Regions from separate parts of the Mesorhizobium sp. WSM4308 genome, predicted to be linked through region 3. Evidence: riboswitches for the same ligand, from Rfam matches in the RefSeq annotation. Region 3 holds a riboswitch; each other region holds the start of a gene.

Region 1 (5,872 bases), on a different contig from region 3:
TCAGCTTGCGCGATGCCAGCTTCAGGCTCGCCCATGAAAGCGCCGGCTGGCAGCCGCCGAGCGGCGTCTCGCTCGACGTCAAGGCGGGCGAGATCGTCGGGTTGGCCGGCATCATGGGGGCTGGGCGCACCGAATTGCTCAGCGCGCTCTATGGCACCGGCCTGTCCGGCCGTTGGGAAGGCGAGGTCGCCATCGATGGCCGGCCTGTAAGGCTGGATTCGATCAGGGCGGCCCGCGCGGCCGGCATCGCCTTCGTCACCGACGACCGGCGCGGCAGCGGGCTGATGCTCAGAATGGCGGTGGGCCTCAACCTGGTGATGTCGGTGATCCGCCGCATCTCGCCCCTCGGCCTGATGTCGCAGCGCCGCCAGGCGGATGCGGTAAAGCAGTCCTTCGGCCAGTTCGATATCAGGCCGAAGAATCCCGACATCGCCGTCGGCGCGCTTTCCGGCGGCAACCAGCAGAAGGTGGTGCTGGCCAAGGAGATCCTCGGCAATCCCCGTCTGCTGCTGCTCGACGAGCCGACTCGCGGCGTCGATGTCGGCGCCAAGGGCGAGATCTACGCGCGGCTGAGGCAGTTGGCGGCGCAGGGGCTCGGCATATTGGTCGCGTCCAGCGAGATGCCGGAGCTCATCGGCCTGTGCGACCGGATCGTGGTGCTGCGCCAGGGGCGCAACGTGGCGGAATTCATCGGCGGCGTCGACGAGCACACAGTGCTTGACGCGGCAAATGGCAGGGAGGCCTGATGTCTGACCAGAAGATTTCGGTGGCAGCGAGCCCGGCTGTGCCGGCGGCAGCGCCAAAGCATCGCGATCCGCTCGCCCTTGTGGTGCGCTTCCAGAGCCTGATCGGCCTGGTGGTGGTGGCGATCGGCGGCATCATCTTCTCGCCGCGCCGGCACGGCCAGATCCTGTTCCTCGATCCCGACAACATCGCCAACATCGTGCGCGCCGTCTCGGAGACCGGAATCATCGCCATCGGCATGACTTTCGTCATCATCACCGCCGGCATCGACCTGTCGGTTGGCGCGGTGCTCGGGCTGTCCAGCGTCGTCACCGCATCGATGATGATCTCGGGTGGCTTCGGGCTCATTCCCACCATCCTCGCCGTGCTTATCATGGGCATCGTCTTCGGCGCCATCCAGGGCACCATCTCCACCCGCTTCCGGCTGGAGCCGTTCATCGTCACGCTCGCCGGCCTGCAGGCGGCGCGCGGCCTGGCGCTGGTCGTCTCGGGCAACCAGTACATCAACATTTCCTATGGCGACGGACCGGGCCTGGCACCGCCGGTGTTCGCGATCCTCGGCGAGCGGTTGTTCAACAACACCGTGCCGGTCGCCACCATCGTCTTTATCGTCTTTGCCGCGATCGCAACGATCGTGCTCAACACGACGCGCTTCGGCCGCTATGTCTTTGCCGTTGGCGGCAATGAGCGCGCGGCGCGAATTTCGGGCGTGCCCGTTTCGACGGTGAAGATCTCGGTCTATGCCATCACCGGTTTTGCCTCGGCCCTTGCCGGCATCGTCCATGCCGGCCAGTTCAATTTCGGCAGCGCCAATGACGGCATGGGCTACGAGCTCACCGCGATCGCCGCCGTGGTCATCGGCGGCACAAGCCTGTTTGGCGGCGCCGGCTCGATGGTCGGCACCGTTGCCGGCACCATCATGCTCGGCGCGCTCGCCAACATCCTGCAGCTGAACAACATCACGCCCGCCATGCAGTTGCTCGCGACCGCCGCGATCATCGTGCTGGCGGCGGTGCTTCAATCCCTCGTTCGCCGCCGCGAGGGTTTGGGTCGTTAGGAGGAAGGCGGCAACAAAGTCGAAGTCAAACCAAGGTCTGGCCCCCCGGCCCGACGAGGAGGAGAGCGAGTATGAAAACCATAAGACAAGGAACGAGGAACACGCTTCATGCCGTGCTTCTGGCAGGCGCGGGCCTGTGCATTGCAGGAGCCGCCCAGGCCGCCGACCCGATGGTCAAGGCCTGCGCCAAGGACGGCCAGTTCATCATCGGCTTCTCGCAGGCCAACAACGCCGAACCCTACCGCCAGCATGTCAATGACGAACTGACGGCGGCAGCCAAGGCCGTGCCGGGCTTCACGCTGCAGATCGCCGACGGCGCCGGCAACGTCAACACGCAGACCTCGCAGGTCGACAATTTCATCACCCAGAAAGTCGATCTGCTGCTGATCTCGCCCTTCGAGGCGGCACCGCTGACGCCGGCGGTGAAGCGCGCCATGGATGCCGGCATCCCGGTCATCGAGCTCGACCGCAAGACGGTCGGCGATCCCGGCAAGGACTACACCGCCTTCATCGGCGGCGACAATTACAAGATCGCGCTCGAGGCCGGCAAATACACCGCCAAGACCTTGCTGCCGGATGGCGGCGAGGCGGCGGTGCTGGAAGGCTTGCCGAGCTCGACGCCGGCGGTGGAGCGGCTGAACGGCTTCAAGGACGGCGTCAAGGGGAATGCCAAGATCCAGGTCGTCGCCGAGCAGGCCGCCGACTGGGTGCCGGACAAAGCCCAGACCGCCTTTGCCGCCATGCTGCAGGCGCATCCCGACATCAAGGTGCTCTATGCCTCCAACGACATGATGGCGGCCGGCGCGCTGCTTGCCGCCAAGGGAGCCGGCAAGGACGTCAAGATCATCGGCACCGACGGCCTGCCTGGACCGGCCGGCGGCATCGAGGCCGTCGCCAAGGGCGACTGGGCGGCAACCTTCACCTACCCGACGGGTGCGAAGGAAGCGATCGAGATGTCGAAGAAGATCCTGCTCGACTGCTCGACCTCGGTGGAGCCGACGGTAACGGTCGAGACGACGGCGATCACGGCGGAGAATGCCAAGCAGTTGATGGGGAAGTGAGGGGCGATTAGAGCTCGGCGCTGAGGTTGAGACAGCAAGGCCCCGCGCGGGGCTTTGCTTTTTTGCTATTGCTAGATCTGGTCGTGCTCGTGCCAGCTTCGGCCCGCCACCCCAGTCGCTTACTTTGCGTTTAGCCCCGTCATGTAAGGATCCGTAATCCCAAGGGGGCGCGAATGCTGGATAATTACGAGGCCGACCGGTTTGGCGTGATTCACCAGATCGACGTCACACCGATCAAATACGACAAGCAGCACATTTCCTATTACGAGGATCTGAGCGACCGGACCATCAAGCTCGGCTATCAGCGGCTTGGCTGGGTGCTGGGGATCACCGGTGAACTACCGCGGTCCGTGCTGGAGATTGGCTATGGCACCGGCACCTTTGTCGAGGCCGCCAAAATTACCGGGGTTGCCGACTGTGCCGGCTGCGACATCACCAGATTTCCGCTGCCCGAGGGCGTCCGCTTTGTCGATTGGGACGAGGCGCTCGCCGGCTCGTGGGATCTGGTCGCCATGTTCGACGTGCTCGAGCACATTCCGGATCTGGGTTTCCTCGCCCGCCTTCAGACCCGCCACTTGGCCATCGCCGTCCCTTACTGCCGCTGGCGTGAACTCGGCGCCGACGGCGAAGCGTGGTTCCGGGCGTGGCGCATGCGTCTGCCCAACGAGCACCTGCACCATTTCGACCGTGACTCGCTGGTGGCGCTCCTCGCGCATTACGGCTTCGAATGCGTGACGCTGAATTGCTTTGAAGACGGGATCAGACTGCGGCCGGGCGAAGCGGGTCCGAATATTCTGTCAGGCTTTTTCAGAAAGCTATAGGCCGGTTCCTCGGCGACCGCGGCCAGGTGTCATGCCTGCTGCCTGGTGACCGCTCGCGGCTGAATAACCGCAGCCGCGCCGAAGCCGCATTGCGCGACGACAGGGGTTGACATCGCCGCGAAACATCGCTTCAAACGTAATGTTATTACATATGGAGCATGTGGCGACGGCGTCGCAAAAAACTCATTGCGATGCGATCGACGGAAATCTACGGTGGGTGCCTGATGGTCCCCGCGCCGAAAGGCAAGGGGTGAAAAGGGAACACGGTGAGACCTCAAAAGGTCGAGGCCGTGGCTGCCCCCGCAACTGTAAGCGGTGAGCAAGATCCGACATGCCACTGGCCGGCAAGGCTGGGAAGGCTGGATTGCGCCGAGACCCGCGAGCCAGGAGACCTGCCATCAACTGAGTTGACCGGACGGGGTGTGCCGGGAGGAGGCGTGGACGTCGGTCTTGTCGGCCGGCTCGCCAACATCCTTCCGTCGCCAGTTTTGAAAGTGACGGAAAGTTGGACGGCGCCATCGATCATCGTATCATCGTGTGCACGCTTTGCCGCGACGTTCCGACCGGCATCAGGTCGGGCGAAAGCCTCTGCGTGGATTTGCGCTCCCGGCTCGCAGCCTGCCATGAACCCGCCGTGGCGCATGGCTTCACGGTCGAAGGCGTCGAATGCATGGCGGGCTGCGCGCGGCCGCTGACGGTGGCCTTCCAGGCGCCGGGCAAGGCCTCCTATCTCTTCGGCTCCATCGACGCCGAGGCCGACGCCGGCGATCTCCTGCGATTTGCCCGACTTTACGCCTCGCTCGCCGACGGCTGGTGCAATTCCGGACAACGTCCGCCGCGACTGGCCGGCAAGACACTGGCCCGCATTCCCGGGCCGGCCAAGTTTCCGGGCAACAGCCGATGACAATGCCACTCCTCGAAGCGCGCGACCTCAGCGCCATGGTCAATGGCCGGCATCTGGTCCACACCGTCAGCCTGTCGGTGGCCTCGGGCGATCGCCTTGCCATCATCGGCCCCAATGGCGCCGGCAAGACCACGCTGCTGCGCATGCTGTCGGGCATGCTCAGGCCAAGTGCGGGCGAGGTGAAGCTTGGCGGGCGCCGCCTGGACCGTATCGCGACCGCCGAGCGGGCCCTGCATATCGCCGTCGTCGGCCAGACCGACCAGCCGGACCCGCGGCTGGCGGTGATCGACTATGTCGAGCTCGGCCGCGTCCCGCATGCCGGCCTGAGACGCAGGAGCGAGGAGCGCGACATCGTCGTCGACGCGTTGCGCCGGACCGGCCTGTTGCCGCTGCTTGGCCGCACCATCGGCTCGCTGTCGGGCGGCGAACGCCAGCGCGCCCAACTGGCGCGCGCCATCGCGCAGCAACCGAAAGTGCTGTTCCTCGACGAGCCGACCAACCATCTCGATCCGCGCGCCCGCGGCGAGCTGCTCGAGCTCGTGGCCGGCTTCGGCATGACGGTGATCGCCGTGCTGCACGATCTGGCTCTGGTGGCGCCCTTCGCCACCAGGGTCGCGGTGATGAACGAGGCGCGGCTGCATGCGCTGGCGGCACCCCGCGAAGCGCTGACGCAAAAGCTGATCCGCGAGATTTTCGGCGTCGACGTGTTTCGCCTGCGCCATCCGACCGAAGACCGCGAACTCACGGTGTTCGATGTTCCGAACCGCGCCGCGCCGCCATCCTGATCGAGCCCATCCCTCATCCGACACTGTTCAGCCAAGGAGCAAAATCCGTGAAACGCCTCGCCCTGGCGCTCGTCTTCTTGCTGCTGGCCCCGGCAGCCTTCGCCTTCCCGGTCACCGTCGACAGCTGCGGCAAGCCGCTGACCTTCGACGCGCCGCCCAAGCGCGCCGTCATCCATGATCTCAACATGGCCGAAATGGCCTTCGCGCTGAAGCTGCAGCCGTCGATCGTCGGCCTGACCGGCATCACCGGATGGTACAAAGTCGGCCCCGAGTTCAAGGCCGAGCAGGGTTCCATCCCGGAACTGGCGCCCAAATACCCGACGCTCGAAAACCTCGTCGCCGTCGAGCCCGATTTCTTCTTCGCCGGCTGGTACTATGGCATGAAGCCGGGTGGCGACGTGACGCCCGACACGCTCGCCCCGCACGGCATCAAGACGCTGGTGCTGACCGAAAGCTGCGTCCATCTCGACAAGAACCGTCCGGCCGCCTCGATGGACCTG
Region 2 (5,872 bases), on a different contig from region 3:
CCACGCCGATGAACAGGACGATGGGCAGGTACGAACTGAGAAGTGCGTTCATGCAGCGGCTTTCCGTTGGCGCCAATCCACTTTGATTACAGCACCGGACCTTAATGCGGAAGCGTGACAGATTAACCGCTGAACCGTTTTAAGGGGCCTATGCTGCAACGCGGCGAGGGTTAGCGCAGCACTTCCAGCGAAGCAAGTCAAACCTTGTTCAAAACGCCGGCCTGGACGGCATATCCGGAGAAACTGGTCCGATCCCCTCCTGTTTGATTTCCTTCGCCTTTTACTCCACTTTTCTCTCCTGACAGGGTTGCCGCAAAAACCCTGCTAGCATGGGCTGGAATCACCCGTCGGACCTCGGTCGAAACGCCCCTAGAGTGACAGTTGCATGAAGGAAAAGATCTCGCTTGCCGCCGCCCGGCGTATTGCGCTCGCCGCACAGGGATTTCTCGATCCCCGCCCAAATGGCACACCCGATCGCCGCCACTTTGCCCGTGTGCTCGCCCGCACCGGCCTGCTGCAGATCGATTCCGTCAGCGCGGTGGTACGCGCGCATTACATGCCGCTCTATTCGCGGCTCGGCCCCTACCCACTCGCTCTACTCGACAATGCCGCCGTGACGCGCAAGCGCACGGTCTTCGAATACTGGGCGCATGAGGCCTCGTTCCTGCCGGTCGAGACCTACCCGCTGATGCGCTGGCGCATGCAGCGCGCCGAGCAGGGCGACGAGATGTATCTGGGCCTGGCCAAATGGGGCCGCGAGCATGCCGCCTACATAGAAGAGATCTACCGCGAGGTCGTCGCGCGCGGCCCGATCGCGGCTTCGGCGCTGGAAGGCCAGAAAGGTTCGGGCGGCTGGTGGGGCTGGAGCCATGCCAAGCACGCCTTCGAATGGCTGTTCTGGGCCGGCCGCATCACCACGGCGCACCGCCGCGGCTTCGAGCGCTTCTATGATCTGCCCGAGCGCGTGCTGCCGCAGGCGATCCTCGACCTGCCCGTGCCGCCAGCCGAGGACGCGCACCGCGAATTGCTGCGCATTTCCGCCCGCGCCCATGGGGTGGCGACATCGGGCGATTTGCGCGACTATTTTCGGCTGTCGCCGGCCGACATGAAGGGCCGGCTGGAGGAACTGGTCGAGTTAGGTGAACTGCTGCCGGTGCGCGTCGAAGGCTGGGACAAGCCGGCCTACCTTCATAAGGACGCCCGCCTGCCCCGGAAGATCGAGGCCCGCGCCGTGCTGGCGCCGTTCGACCCGGTCGTCTTCGAGCGCTCGCGCTCGGAGCGGCTGTTCGATTTCCACTATCGCATCGAGATCTATACGCCGGCCGAGAAGCGCCAATACGGCTACTACGTCCTGCCTTTCCTGCTCGGCGACAGGATCGTCGCGCGCGTCGACCTCAAGGCCGACCGGCCTGCCAGCGTCCTGCGCGTCCACGCCGCCTACGCCGAGCCCAAGGCACCGCCCGAGACCGCCGCGCAGCTCTCCGAGGAACTGAAGCAGATGCAAGGCTGGCTCGGCCTCGAACGCATGGAAGTGACGCCTGCCGGCGATTTGGGCCTGGCGCTTGCCGACATCGCCATGTCGTAGCCGTGCGTTGACACCGCTGCCTGCAAAAGCCTAAATCCGCTCCAGACGGTCCCTTGCCCGCAACGGCAGGGGCTAAGAGGGAATGCGGTGAGAGGTGAAAAATCTCAAATCCGCGGCTGTCCCCGCAACTGTAAGCGACGAGCCAAGGCCGAAAGCCACTGGGATGTTCCCGGGAAGGCGGCACCCAAGGCGATAACCCGCGAGCCAGGAGACCTGCCGTCTGCGACAAAAGAATCCGATCGCCCGGCGGGTTTCCGGGCAAGGAGCCCGGTTTTTTGGACCAGAACGGCAGTTTTTCGGCTGGCACAGAGGACAATTCGTCCGCCGACGGCGAAGCCTTGGCCGGCGTCACGGTGATCGTCTGCGCCTCGTGCCGCGACGAGACTGGCTCCGACGCCCATCCCCGCGCCGGCGAACTCTTGGCTGACGACACACGCCGCGCCGCATCTGATGGAAACATCCGCATCCACACGGTCGAATGTCTCGGCAATTGCAAGCGCCGGCTGAGCGCCGCGATCCTGCGCGACGGCTGCTGGAGCTACGTCTTCGGCGACCTGACCGTGACCAGCGGCGCCGACCTCGTCGCCGGCGCCAAACTCTTCGCCACCTCGACGGACGGCCTCATTCCATGGCGCGGCCGGCCTGCTTCTCTTAAGCGCGGCCTCGTTGCCCGCATTCCTCCCCTCGACTTGTTGAAGGACTGATCATGAGCGCTTCCGTCACCCGCGTCCCCTGCACCGTCGTCACCGGCTTCCTCGGCGCCGGCAAGACGACGCTGGTTCGCCATCTCCTGGAGAACGCCGGCGGCAAGCGCATTGCGATCATCGTCAACGAGTTCGGCGACATCGGCATCGACGGCGAGATTTTGAAGGGCTGCGGCATCGACACCTGCCCGGAGGAAAACATCGTCGAACTGGCCAATGGCTGCATCTGCTGCACCGTGGCCGACGATTTCGTGCCCGCGCTCGACCAGATCCTGTCGCTGACGCCGAAGGTCGATCACATCCTGATCGAGACTTCGGGCCTCGCCCTGCCCAAGCCGCTGGTCCAGGCGTTCCAGTGGCCGACGGTGAAAAGCCGCGTGACCGTCGACGGCGTGATCGCTGTGGTCGATGGTCCCGCACTTGCCGAAGGCCGTGTCGCCAACGACATGGACGCCTTGCAGGCGCAGCGTGCGCAAGATGACAGCCTCGATCATGACGACCCGGTCGAGGAACTGTTCGAGGACCAGATCGCCTGCGCCGACCTGATCATCCTGTCGAAAAGCGATCTGATGGACGCCGCCGGCTCGGCCCGCGCCAACGCCATCATCGGCGAACACTCCGCCCGTGCCGTGAAGATTGTGCCGACCTCGCATGGCAAGGTCGATCCCTCCGTGCTGCTCGGGCTCGGTCTCGCCGTCGAGGACGACATCGAGAACCGTAAGTCGCATCATGACGGCGCGTTCGACCATGAGCATGACGACTTCGACACCTTCATCGTCGACATCCCCTCGATCGCCAATCCGGATGAGCTGGCACAGCGCGTCGCCGCCGCCGCCGAACAGGAAAACGTGCTGCGCGTGAAGGGCTTCGTCGAGGTCGGCGGCAAGCCGATGCGGCTCTTGCTGCAGGCGGTCGGCCCGCGCGTCAATCATTACTACGACCGCGCCTGGACCGCCGAGGACGACCGCCGTTCGCGCCTGGTCGTCATCGGCCTCAAGGGGCTGAACCGCCCGGCAATCGAGCGTATACTCGCCGGCTGATTTCAGACACGGGCCGCGATGCATATCCTCACCACGACCTCCGCCTCGCTCGACGATCTCGCCGAGCCGGTCGATCTGCGGCAGACGCCCGCGGATATCGTGGCCTTGTCCTTCACCGACAGCGACCTCGCGGGACTGGCGGCGGCCTGGAAGGCGGATGCCGCCCGCCTACCCTCGATGCGGCTGGCCGCCCTGCGCGACCTGCGCCACCCGATGTCCGTCGACCTCTGGATCGACAGCGTCGCCCGCCACGCCAAGATCATCCTGGTGCGCATCCTCGGCGGCTACGACTGGTGGCGCTATGGCTGCGACCAGCTGGCCTCGACCGCCCGCGAGCGCGGCATCAAGCTGGCGCTGCTGCCGGGCGAAAGCCATGACGAGGATATCAGGCTGATCGAAGCCTCGACGCTGCAGCGCCGGGAATTGGACGCCCTGCTCGGCTATTTCCGCGAGGGCGGCCCGGCCAATATGGGCGCGCTGGTCCAGAGGTTGGCCAGGCTGGCTGGGCAGGACGCGGCTGTGGTTGAGCCGGTGGCGGTGCCGAAGGCCGGCTACTACGAGCCAGGCCGCGGCGTCGTCCCCCTCCCCCTCGAGGGCGAGGGAAAGGTCGTGTCCATTCTCTTCTACCGCTCGATGCTTCTCGCCGCCGACGTCGCTCCGATCGACGCGCTTTTTGAAGCGCTGAGCGCGCGCGGCATAACCCCGGTTCCCATCTTCGTCTCCAGCTTGAAGGACCGGGCGTCACTCGCCTTCGTCGAAACCGCGCTGGCCTCTCTGAAACCCGCCGCCATCATCACCGCGACCGCCTTCGCCTCCGGTGCCGAACCCGGCATCGAAACCCTGTTCGACCGCGCCGGCGTGCCGGTCCTCCAGGTCATCGTCGCCACCACCCGCCGCGACGTCTGGGAAAGCAACCAGCGCGGCCTGGCACCCGCCGACCTCGCAATGCATGTCGTCCTGCCAGAGTTGGACGGCCGCATCCTCGCCGGCGCGATTTCCTTCAAGGGCGAAAGCGATGTCGATCCCGCGCTTGGCCACCGCGCCTTCGCCAACCGGCCGGAACCGGATCGTGTCGCGCAGGTGGCTGACCGCGTGGCAGCCTTTATCAAGTTGCAATACACGCCCCGCGCCGAACGCAAGCTGGCCATTCTGATCCCGGATTACCCAAGCGCTCCCGGCCGTACCGGCTATGCTGTCGGCCTCGACGTGCCGTCGAGCGTGTTGGCGATGCTGCATGACCTGAAGGAACAGGGCTATGCGGTTGAAGGGATCCCGCAATCGCCGCGCGAACTGCTGGATTTGCTGGAGCGGGGCGATGATGGGTTGGGGGTGGATGAGTATCTCGACCTTTCACGAGACCTGCCTGTCGAGGCAATGACTGCTGTTGAGGCGGCGTGGGGGAAAGCGGAAGACAAGACAGGTTTGCACGAGGCGCCCCCCTCTGTCCTGCCGGACATCTCCCCCACAAGGGGGGAGATTGAGCTGTTATCCGCGCTTTCGCCAATCTCAAACGTTGTAGAAAGGCTGCCGGCGCCGGAACTGCCGATCTCCCCCCAAGTGGGGGAGATGTCCGGCAGGACAGAGGGGGGCGCCTCGCGCCAACCTTCACAAACGACCTCAGCAAGCTTCCCCTTCCGCGCCGCCGCCTTCGGCAACATTACGGTCGCCCTCGCCCCAGACCGCGGCCGCTCCGCCGATCGCCGCGCCGACTACCACGATCCAACGCTGCCGCCGCGCCACGCCCTGATCGCCTTCGGCCTCTGGCTGCGCGAATCGCTGGGTGTGCATGCCCTGATTCATGTCGGCGCTCATGGCACGCTGGAATGGCTGCCGGGCAAGACCGTTGCGCTGTCGCAAAGCTGCTTCCCCGAGATCGTCACTGGCGCCCTGCCCGTGATCTATCCCTTCATCGTCTCCAATCCCGGCGAGGCAGCACAAGCCAAGCGACGCATTGCCGCCGTGACCCTCGGCCATCTGCCGCCGCCGCTGACCGGCGCCGGGCTGGACGAGGATCAGCACAGGCTCGAACGCCTGGTCGACGAATACGCCCAAGCCGACGGCCTCGACCGCCGCCGCCGCGACCGCCTGGCCAAGCTGATCGTCGACACGGCGCAAAAGACCGGCCTCGCCGCAGAAGCCGGTGTCGCCGGGACCGACGCACCCGACGAGGCGCTGCGCCGCATCGATGCCTGGCTCTGCGACCTCAAGGACTTCGCCATCAAGGACGGGTTGCATATCTACGGCCGCGCGCCCGACGATGAGGCCGACGCCAAGCGCCGCCAAAGTGCCGAGGCTGAAAGGTCAGCGCTGGTTGCCGCGCTGGACGGCCGCCACGTCAAGGCCGGCCCGGCCGGCGCGCCGACGCGTGGCCGCTCCGACGTGCTGCCCACCGGCCGCAATCTGTTCACGTCGGATCCCCGCACCATGCCGACGCCGACCGCCTATGATCTGGGCAAGGCGGCGGCCGAAGAAGTGGTGCGCGGCTATCTGCAATCGCATGGCGACTGGCCGCGTTCGCTGGTCATCGATCTCTGGGGCTCGGC
Region 3 (5,872 bases):
GACAAGAGCCGCCCGGAAAATCTCGGCTTCCTCGAACGCTTCCGCGCTTTGCTCGACGAATATCCGGCAACCGCCGCCGTCGGCGAGGTCGGCGATTCGCAGCGCGGGCTGGAAGTCGTGGCCGCCTACACGGCCGGCGGCAAGCGCGTGCACATGTGCTATTCCTTCGACTTCCTGGCGCCGGAAAAGATCAGCGCCGCCAAGGTGCGCTCGGTGCTGGAAGCCTTTGGCAAGGTCGCCAGCGACGGCTGGTCGTGCTGGGCGTTTTCCAACCATGACGTGATGCGCCCGGCCTCGCGCTGGGCCGCCGGCGAAGCCGACCCTGTCGCCTATCTCAAGGTCATCTCGGCATTGCTGATGTCGCTGCGCGGCTCGGTCTGCATCTACCAGGGCGAGGAACTCGGGCTGGGCGAGGCCGAACTGCGCTTCGAGGACCTGCAGGACCCCTATGGCATCCGCTTCTGGCCCGAGTTCAAGGGCCGCGACGGCTGCCGTACGCCCATGGTGTGGGATGGCGGCGCCAGGAATGGCGGCTTTTCCCAGGCCAAGCCCTGGCTGCCGGTGCCGGCCAAGCATCTGGCGCAGGCGGTCAATGTCCAGCAAGGCGACCAGGCTTCGCTGCTCGAGCACTATCGGCGCTTCCTGACCTTCCGCCGCGCCCATCCGGCTCTGGCCAAGGGCGACATCACCTTCATCGAAAGCGAGGGCGACACCGTCGCCTTCACGCGCCGCGCCGGCAACGAGCAGGTTGTCTGCGTCTTCAACCTGGGCGCCAAGCCGGCCAAGGTTGACCTTGGCAGCCGATCACTGCAACCTTTGCCGGGACACGGGTTTTCCGGGCAGGCGAGCACCGGTTCGATCGAGCTTGGCGGCTACGGCGCCTGGTTCGGGCGCATAGACTGAAATCTTTGAGGAAATCACTGGGAGGACACCAATGGCCGATGTCAATCTGAGACAAGTGAAGAAGTCCTACGGCAATCTCAACATTCTCCACGGCATCGACCTCGATATCAAATCGGGCGAGTTCATCGTCTTCGTCGGTCCATCGGGCTGCGGCAAGTCGACCTTGCTGCGCTCGATCGCCGGGCTCGAGGAAATCACGTCGGGCGAACTCAAGATCGATGGCGACGTTGTCAACGACGTGCCGCCGTCCAAGCGCGGCATCGCCATGGTGTTCCAGTCCTACGCGCTCTATCCGCATATGACGGTCTATGACAACATGGCGTTCTCGATGAGGATCGGCAAGGAGAACAAGGCCGAGATCGACCGCCGCGTGCGCCAGGCGGCGGAAATCCTGCAATTGACCAAGTATCTCGACCGGCTGCCCAAGGCTATGTCGGGCGGCCAGCGCCAGCGTGTCGCCATCGGCCGCGCCATCGTGCGCAATCCGAAAGTGTTCCTGTTCGACGAGCCGCTGTCGAACCTTGACGCCGCGCTACGCGTCGCCACGCGCATCGAGATCGCCAAGCTCAAGGAATCGATGCCCAACACGACGATGATCTATGTCACCCACGACCAGGTCGAGGCGATGACGCTGGCCGACCGCATCGTGGTGCTGAAGGACGGCCATGTCGAACAGGTCGGCACGCCGATGGACCTTTACAAGAAACCCGGCAATCTGTTCGTCGCCCAGTTCATCGGCTCACCGGCCATGAACATCCTGCCGGCAACCATCGACAAGACCGGCAACCCGACCGTCGTCAGCCATGTCGGCGGCCGCAAGGCGGCGGTGCCGATCACCACGCCGGCCTCGGCCAAGGGCGCGGCGGTCAGTTTCGGCGTGCGGCCGGAAGACCTGATGATCGCCAGCGGCGCGGACTATCTGTTCGAGGGAACGGTCGACTATGTCGAGCAGCTCGGCGAGGTCCAGCTGGTCTATGTCGATATCGGCCGCGCCGACCTGCCGCTGGTGACCAAACTGCCGGGCAATGTCGAGGTCAAGCGCGGTTCGACATTGCGGCTGAGCGCCAATGCCGAGGACCTGCATATCTTCGATGCGGACGGACATTCCTTCGCGCTGCAAAAGCCGGAAGCAAAAGCGGCTTGAGGCCGCCGGTCCTGCTGGGTCAAGGCAACAAAAAAGGGCGGCGGGCCAGGCCCGCCGCTCTTTTTTGGAAATCAGCTACGGCTGTTAACGGCCGAAGAGGTTGCGGTCGCTGCCCTGAGGAGCGGACTTCTGCGCGTCGCCCGACGAATTGAGCAGCTTGTAGACAGGCGAGCCGCTCTCGCGGATCGAAGCCGTACGCGAGTTGTCAATCGAAGTTGCGGCGGGCGAAGTCACGGCGGGCTGGTTGGCGCCATTGGAACCAAAATTGTCGCTGCCCGCGAAAGCGCTGCCGGAGATGGCCAGAACGGCGGCGGCAGCAAGGATGATCTTGTTCATGTTAGTCTCCTGAATTTCTGGATTTCACGGGAATGGCCGGCATCGCCGCCATTCCCGTAAACCGGCATTACTTGCCGAAGAGGTTGCGGTCAGCGCCCTGCTGAGCAGGCAGCTGGGTGGCCGGAGCCGACTTGTCGACCGAAGCCGTGTAGGAATGGTCGGCCGCAGCGGCCGACTGGTTGGCACCGTTGGAACCGTAGTTGTCGCTGCCAGCGAAGGCGCTGCCGGAAATGGCCAGGACGGCGGCGGCAGCAAGGATGATCTTGCTCATGTTAGTCTCCTGAATTTCTCAAGGTCGGCCAGAGCGGCGGGCGAAAAGCCCGCTGTCGGCCGGGATCTGTTGTTAGTTGTTGCCGAAGAGGTTGCGATCGGCGCCCTGGGCAGGCGTCTGAGCAGCCGGCTCCGACTTGTTGGTCGAAGCGGTGTACGAGCTGTCGACAGCCGTGGCTGCGGCGGCATTCGAACCATAGTGGTCGCTACCAGCAAAGGCGCTGCCGGAAATAGCCAGAAGGGCGGCGGCAGTGAGAACAATCTTTTTCATTTTTGGTACTCCAGTATTTTTTCCGTCCGTCTAGCGGCGTGTCTTGGGATTGAAATCGCGTCGTTCGGACAGGCCCGATGTGGGAAAGCCAGTTCGCCGTTTCCAATCACGAAGTTGTTCCGTGTGGACCAAGAATCCACCACTTGAAATTGTGCCAGGGCTTCCGAGCCATGCATTTTTCTTGTTGATATCAACCACTTAGTAAACGCCAGCCGCAAGGTCACAGACTGTATCGGAGGTCCATCGTTCACACCGTCCTGCACGCACCGTCAACAGAAACGAACCGTTCGGTTCGATTTTAGAGTCTGCTAATAGTCACTTTTCGAAACCGTTAACCTCTTTTGCCCCAGTTCCGGGTCGATTTTGACAGCCGGCACAGCTATCGGCGGAGGCGATTTTCGTGACCGCTGCCCGTGACCTGATCGTTGCGCATGCGTGTCGCGCCGCATGGATACGATGTCGCTTTCATGCCGATGTCGCAAACGCTGTCGTGATTAGATCATGTCATCTCAGGTGCCGCTTCGTGACGACGGGGCGGAGAATTGGGAAGCCGGTCAAAATCCGGCGCTGCCCCCGCAACGGTGGTGGAGTTCAAGTCGCAACGGGAGACCACTGGGCAAAAGCCTGGGAAGGTGTCGCGACCGTCCGCAAGGACACTCCAGAGCCCGGAAACCAGCCCGAGATTTTTGAACTCGACTGATCGCGGTGGGCGGTCAAGAGGCGGATCGCGCGTGCCCGGCTTTCGCCGAGCTGCGTCTCATCCTTCCTCAATCACCACCAGTTCAGTCCTTGAAGTATGAGGACAGGACATGGATGCGCGCAACGATATGCTGAGGCTGTTGAATGGCCGCAGAGAGGGCTTCTCGCTCGAGCAGCCCTTCTATACCGATCCCGATTTCTTCAAGCTCGACATGGAGCTGATCTGGTATCGCGACTGGCTGTTCGTCGGCCATGATTGCGAACTGCCCAAGCCCGGCAGCTTCATCACCGTACAGATCGGCGACTACCCTGTCGTGCTGGTGCGCGATCAGCAGGGCAAGATCAACGCCTTCCATAATTCCTGCCGCCACCGCGGCAGCCGCGTCTGCAACACCGACAAGGGCATGGCCGCCAAGCTGGTCTGCCCCTATCACCAATGGACCTATGAGTTGGACGGAAGGCTGCTGTTTGCCCGCCAGATGGCAGACGGCTTCGACAAAAGCCAGTTCGGCCTGAAGCCGGTCGCCTGCGAAAGCGTGGCCGGCTATATCTTCATCTGCCTGGCCAAGGAACCCGCCGACTTCGCGCCGATGCGGGCGATGATCGAACCCTATCTCAAGCCGCACCGGCTCAGCGAAGCAAAGATCGCCTTCGAGAGCACGATCGTCGAGAAGGGCAACTGGAAGCTCGTCTGGGAAAACAACCGCGAGTGCTATCATTGCGCCGGCAATCACCCGGAACTGTGCAAGACCTTCCCGGAAGCCCCGACGGTGACCGGCGTGCAAGGCGCCGACAGAGATCCGGAAATGCTGGCACACTGGGCCAAATGCGAGGCGGCCGGGCTGCCGAGCAAGTTCCGCATCGATCCGGCCGGGCAATACCGCGCCACCCGCGCGCCGCTGCTGCGCGATGCGGTCAGCTACACGATGACGGGCAAGCGGGCGGTGAAGAAGAACCTGTCCGACAGCGTCTCGGCCGACCGCATCGGCTCCTTGCTGCTCTATCACTATCCGACGACGTGGAACCACATCCTCGGCGACCATGCCGTCACCTTCCGCGTGGTGCCGATCAGCGCCACGGAAACCGCGGTGACGACCAAATGGCTGGTGCACAAGGACGCAGTCGAGGGCGTCGACTACGATCTTGCCGAACTCACCCATGTCTGGACCGAGACCAACGACCAGGATCGCCGCATCGTCGAGGAAAACGCCTTCGGCATTCTGTCGCCGGCCTATGAGCCCGGCCCCTATTCGGAGCTGCACGAGGGCGGCGTGATCCAGTTTGTCGAATGGTACGCGTCCTTCATCGGCCCACGGCTTGCCGAAGACGGCCGGCCGGCTTTGCGCAGTGTCGCCTGAGAGGTTTGGGGATGAACGCGATGACGGATCTTGGCCTCTATCGCCATCTCGATCAGATGGCGCCCTGGAACGACAGGCTGCAGGTGCTGGAAGTGATCGGCGTCAGCGACGAGGCGCCTGACGTCAAGACCTTCACCTTCCGCTCCGACAACCAGACCTGGTTCCGCTACAAGCCGGGCCAGTTCGTGACGCTGGAACTGCCGACGTCGGACGGACCGCTGATGCGCACCTATACGCTGTCGTCGTCGCCGTCACGGCCGTTCTCGATCGCGGTGACGGTGAAGGCGCAGGCCGGCAGCATCGGCACACGCTGGATGTTCGAACACCTTGTGCCCGGATCGCACGTCAAGGCCTATGGGCCGAGCGGCGACTTTTCGCTGCACAGCCACCCGGCGGCCAAATATCTGTTCATCTCGGCCGGTTCCGGCGTGACGCCGATGATGTCGATGCTGCGTTGGCTGAACGATTGCGCGCCATGGACCGATGTCGGCTTCGTCAACTGCGCGCGGCGCGCCGAAGAGATCATCTTCCGCAAGGAACTCGAACTGCTCGGCGGCCATATGCCGGGCCTGTCGCTCGGCTTCATGATCGAGGAGCGGTCGAGCCGCGAGGGCTGGTATGGCCATATGGGCCGCATCGACGCGATCCGGCTGCCGCTGCTGGCGCCCGATTTCCGCGAACGCGAGATCTTCTGCTGCGGTCCGGATCCTTTCATGCGCGCCGTGCGCGGCATGCTTGAAGCCGCCGGCTTCGACATGACGAAATACCATCAGGAGAGCTTTGCCGCCCCCGCGGTTGAGGAAGTCCCGGCGCCGTTCGCATCGCCTGGGGAAGACGTTGCCGTTCCTATCGAGGCAACCCCGATCCGCTTCGCGCTTTCGGATGTCGATG

The links. Region 3 has a riboswitch for cobalamin ahead of CK227_RS03325 (aromatic ring-hydroxylating dioxygenase subunit alpha). Riboswitches for the same ligand answer to the same signal wherever they lie in the genome.
Region 1: linked by a shared signal. The riboswitch ahead of CK227_RS19975 (DUF1636 family protein) and the one ahead of CK227_RS03325 (aromatic ring-hydroxylating dioxygenase subunit alpha) in region 3 are both predicted to bind cobalamin.
Region 2: linked by a shared signal. The riboswitch ahead of CK227_RS20850 (DUF1636 family protein) and the one ahead of CK227_RS03325 (aromatic ring-hydroxylating dioxygenase subunit alpha) in region 3 are both predicted to bind cobalamin.

The regions. Positions count from the first base shown of each region.
Region 1 is NZ_NSFW01000010.1:142,258-148,129, forward strand. Features, by position in the region: gene CK227_RS19955 (sugar ABC transporter ATP-binding protein) at 1-746, shown strand, start outside; gene CK227_RS19960 (ABC transporter permease) at 746-1,801, shown strand; gene CK227_RS19965 (substrate-binding domain-containing protein) at 1,873-2,862, shown strand; gene CK227_RS19970 (class I SAM-dependent methyltransferase) at 3,036-3,683, shown strand; cobalamin riboswitch at 3,892-4,098, shown strand; gene CK227_RS19975 (DUF1636 family protein) at 4,189-4,587, shown strand; gene CK227_RS19980 (ABC transporter ATP-binding protein) at 4,584-5,372, shown strand; gene CK227_RS19985 (ABC transporter substrate-binding protein) at 5,420-5,872, shown strand, end outside.
Region 2 is NZ_NSFW01000011.1:60,007-65,878, reverse strand. Features, by position in the region: gene CK227_RS20860 (NADH-quinone oxidoreductase subunit A) at 1-52, opposite strand, end outside; gene CK227_RS20855 (winged helix-turn-helix domain-containing protein) at 386-1,585, shown strand; cobalamin riboswitch at 1,615-1,821, shown strand; gene CK227_RS20850 (DUF1636 family protein) at 1,861-2,289, shown strand; gene cobW (cobalamin biosynthesis protein CobW) at 2,292-3,329, shown strand; gene CK227_RS20840 (cobaltochelatase subunit CobN) at 3,348-5,872, shown strand, end outside.
Region 3 is NZ_NSFW01000002.1:89,415-95,286, reverse strand. Features, by position in the region: gene CK227_RS03350 (alpha-glucosidase family protein) at 1-903, shown strand, start outside; gene ugpC (sn-glycerol-3-phosphate ABC transporter ATP-binding protein UgpC) at 935-2,047, shown strand; gene CK227_RS03340 (DUF680 domain-containing protein) at 2,132-2,383, opposite strand; gene CK227_RS03335 (DUF680 domain-containing protein) at 2,451-2,654, opposite strand; gene CK227_RS03330 (DUF680 domain-containing protein) at 2,727-2,924, opposite strand; cobalamin riboswitch at 3,419-3,620, shown strand; gene CK227_RS03325 (aromatic ring-hydroxylating dioxygenase subunit alpha) at 3,734-4,981, shown strand; gene CK227_RS03320 (hybrid-cluster NAD(P)-dependent oxidoreductase) at 5,002-5,872, shown strand, end outside.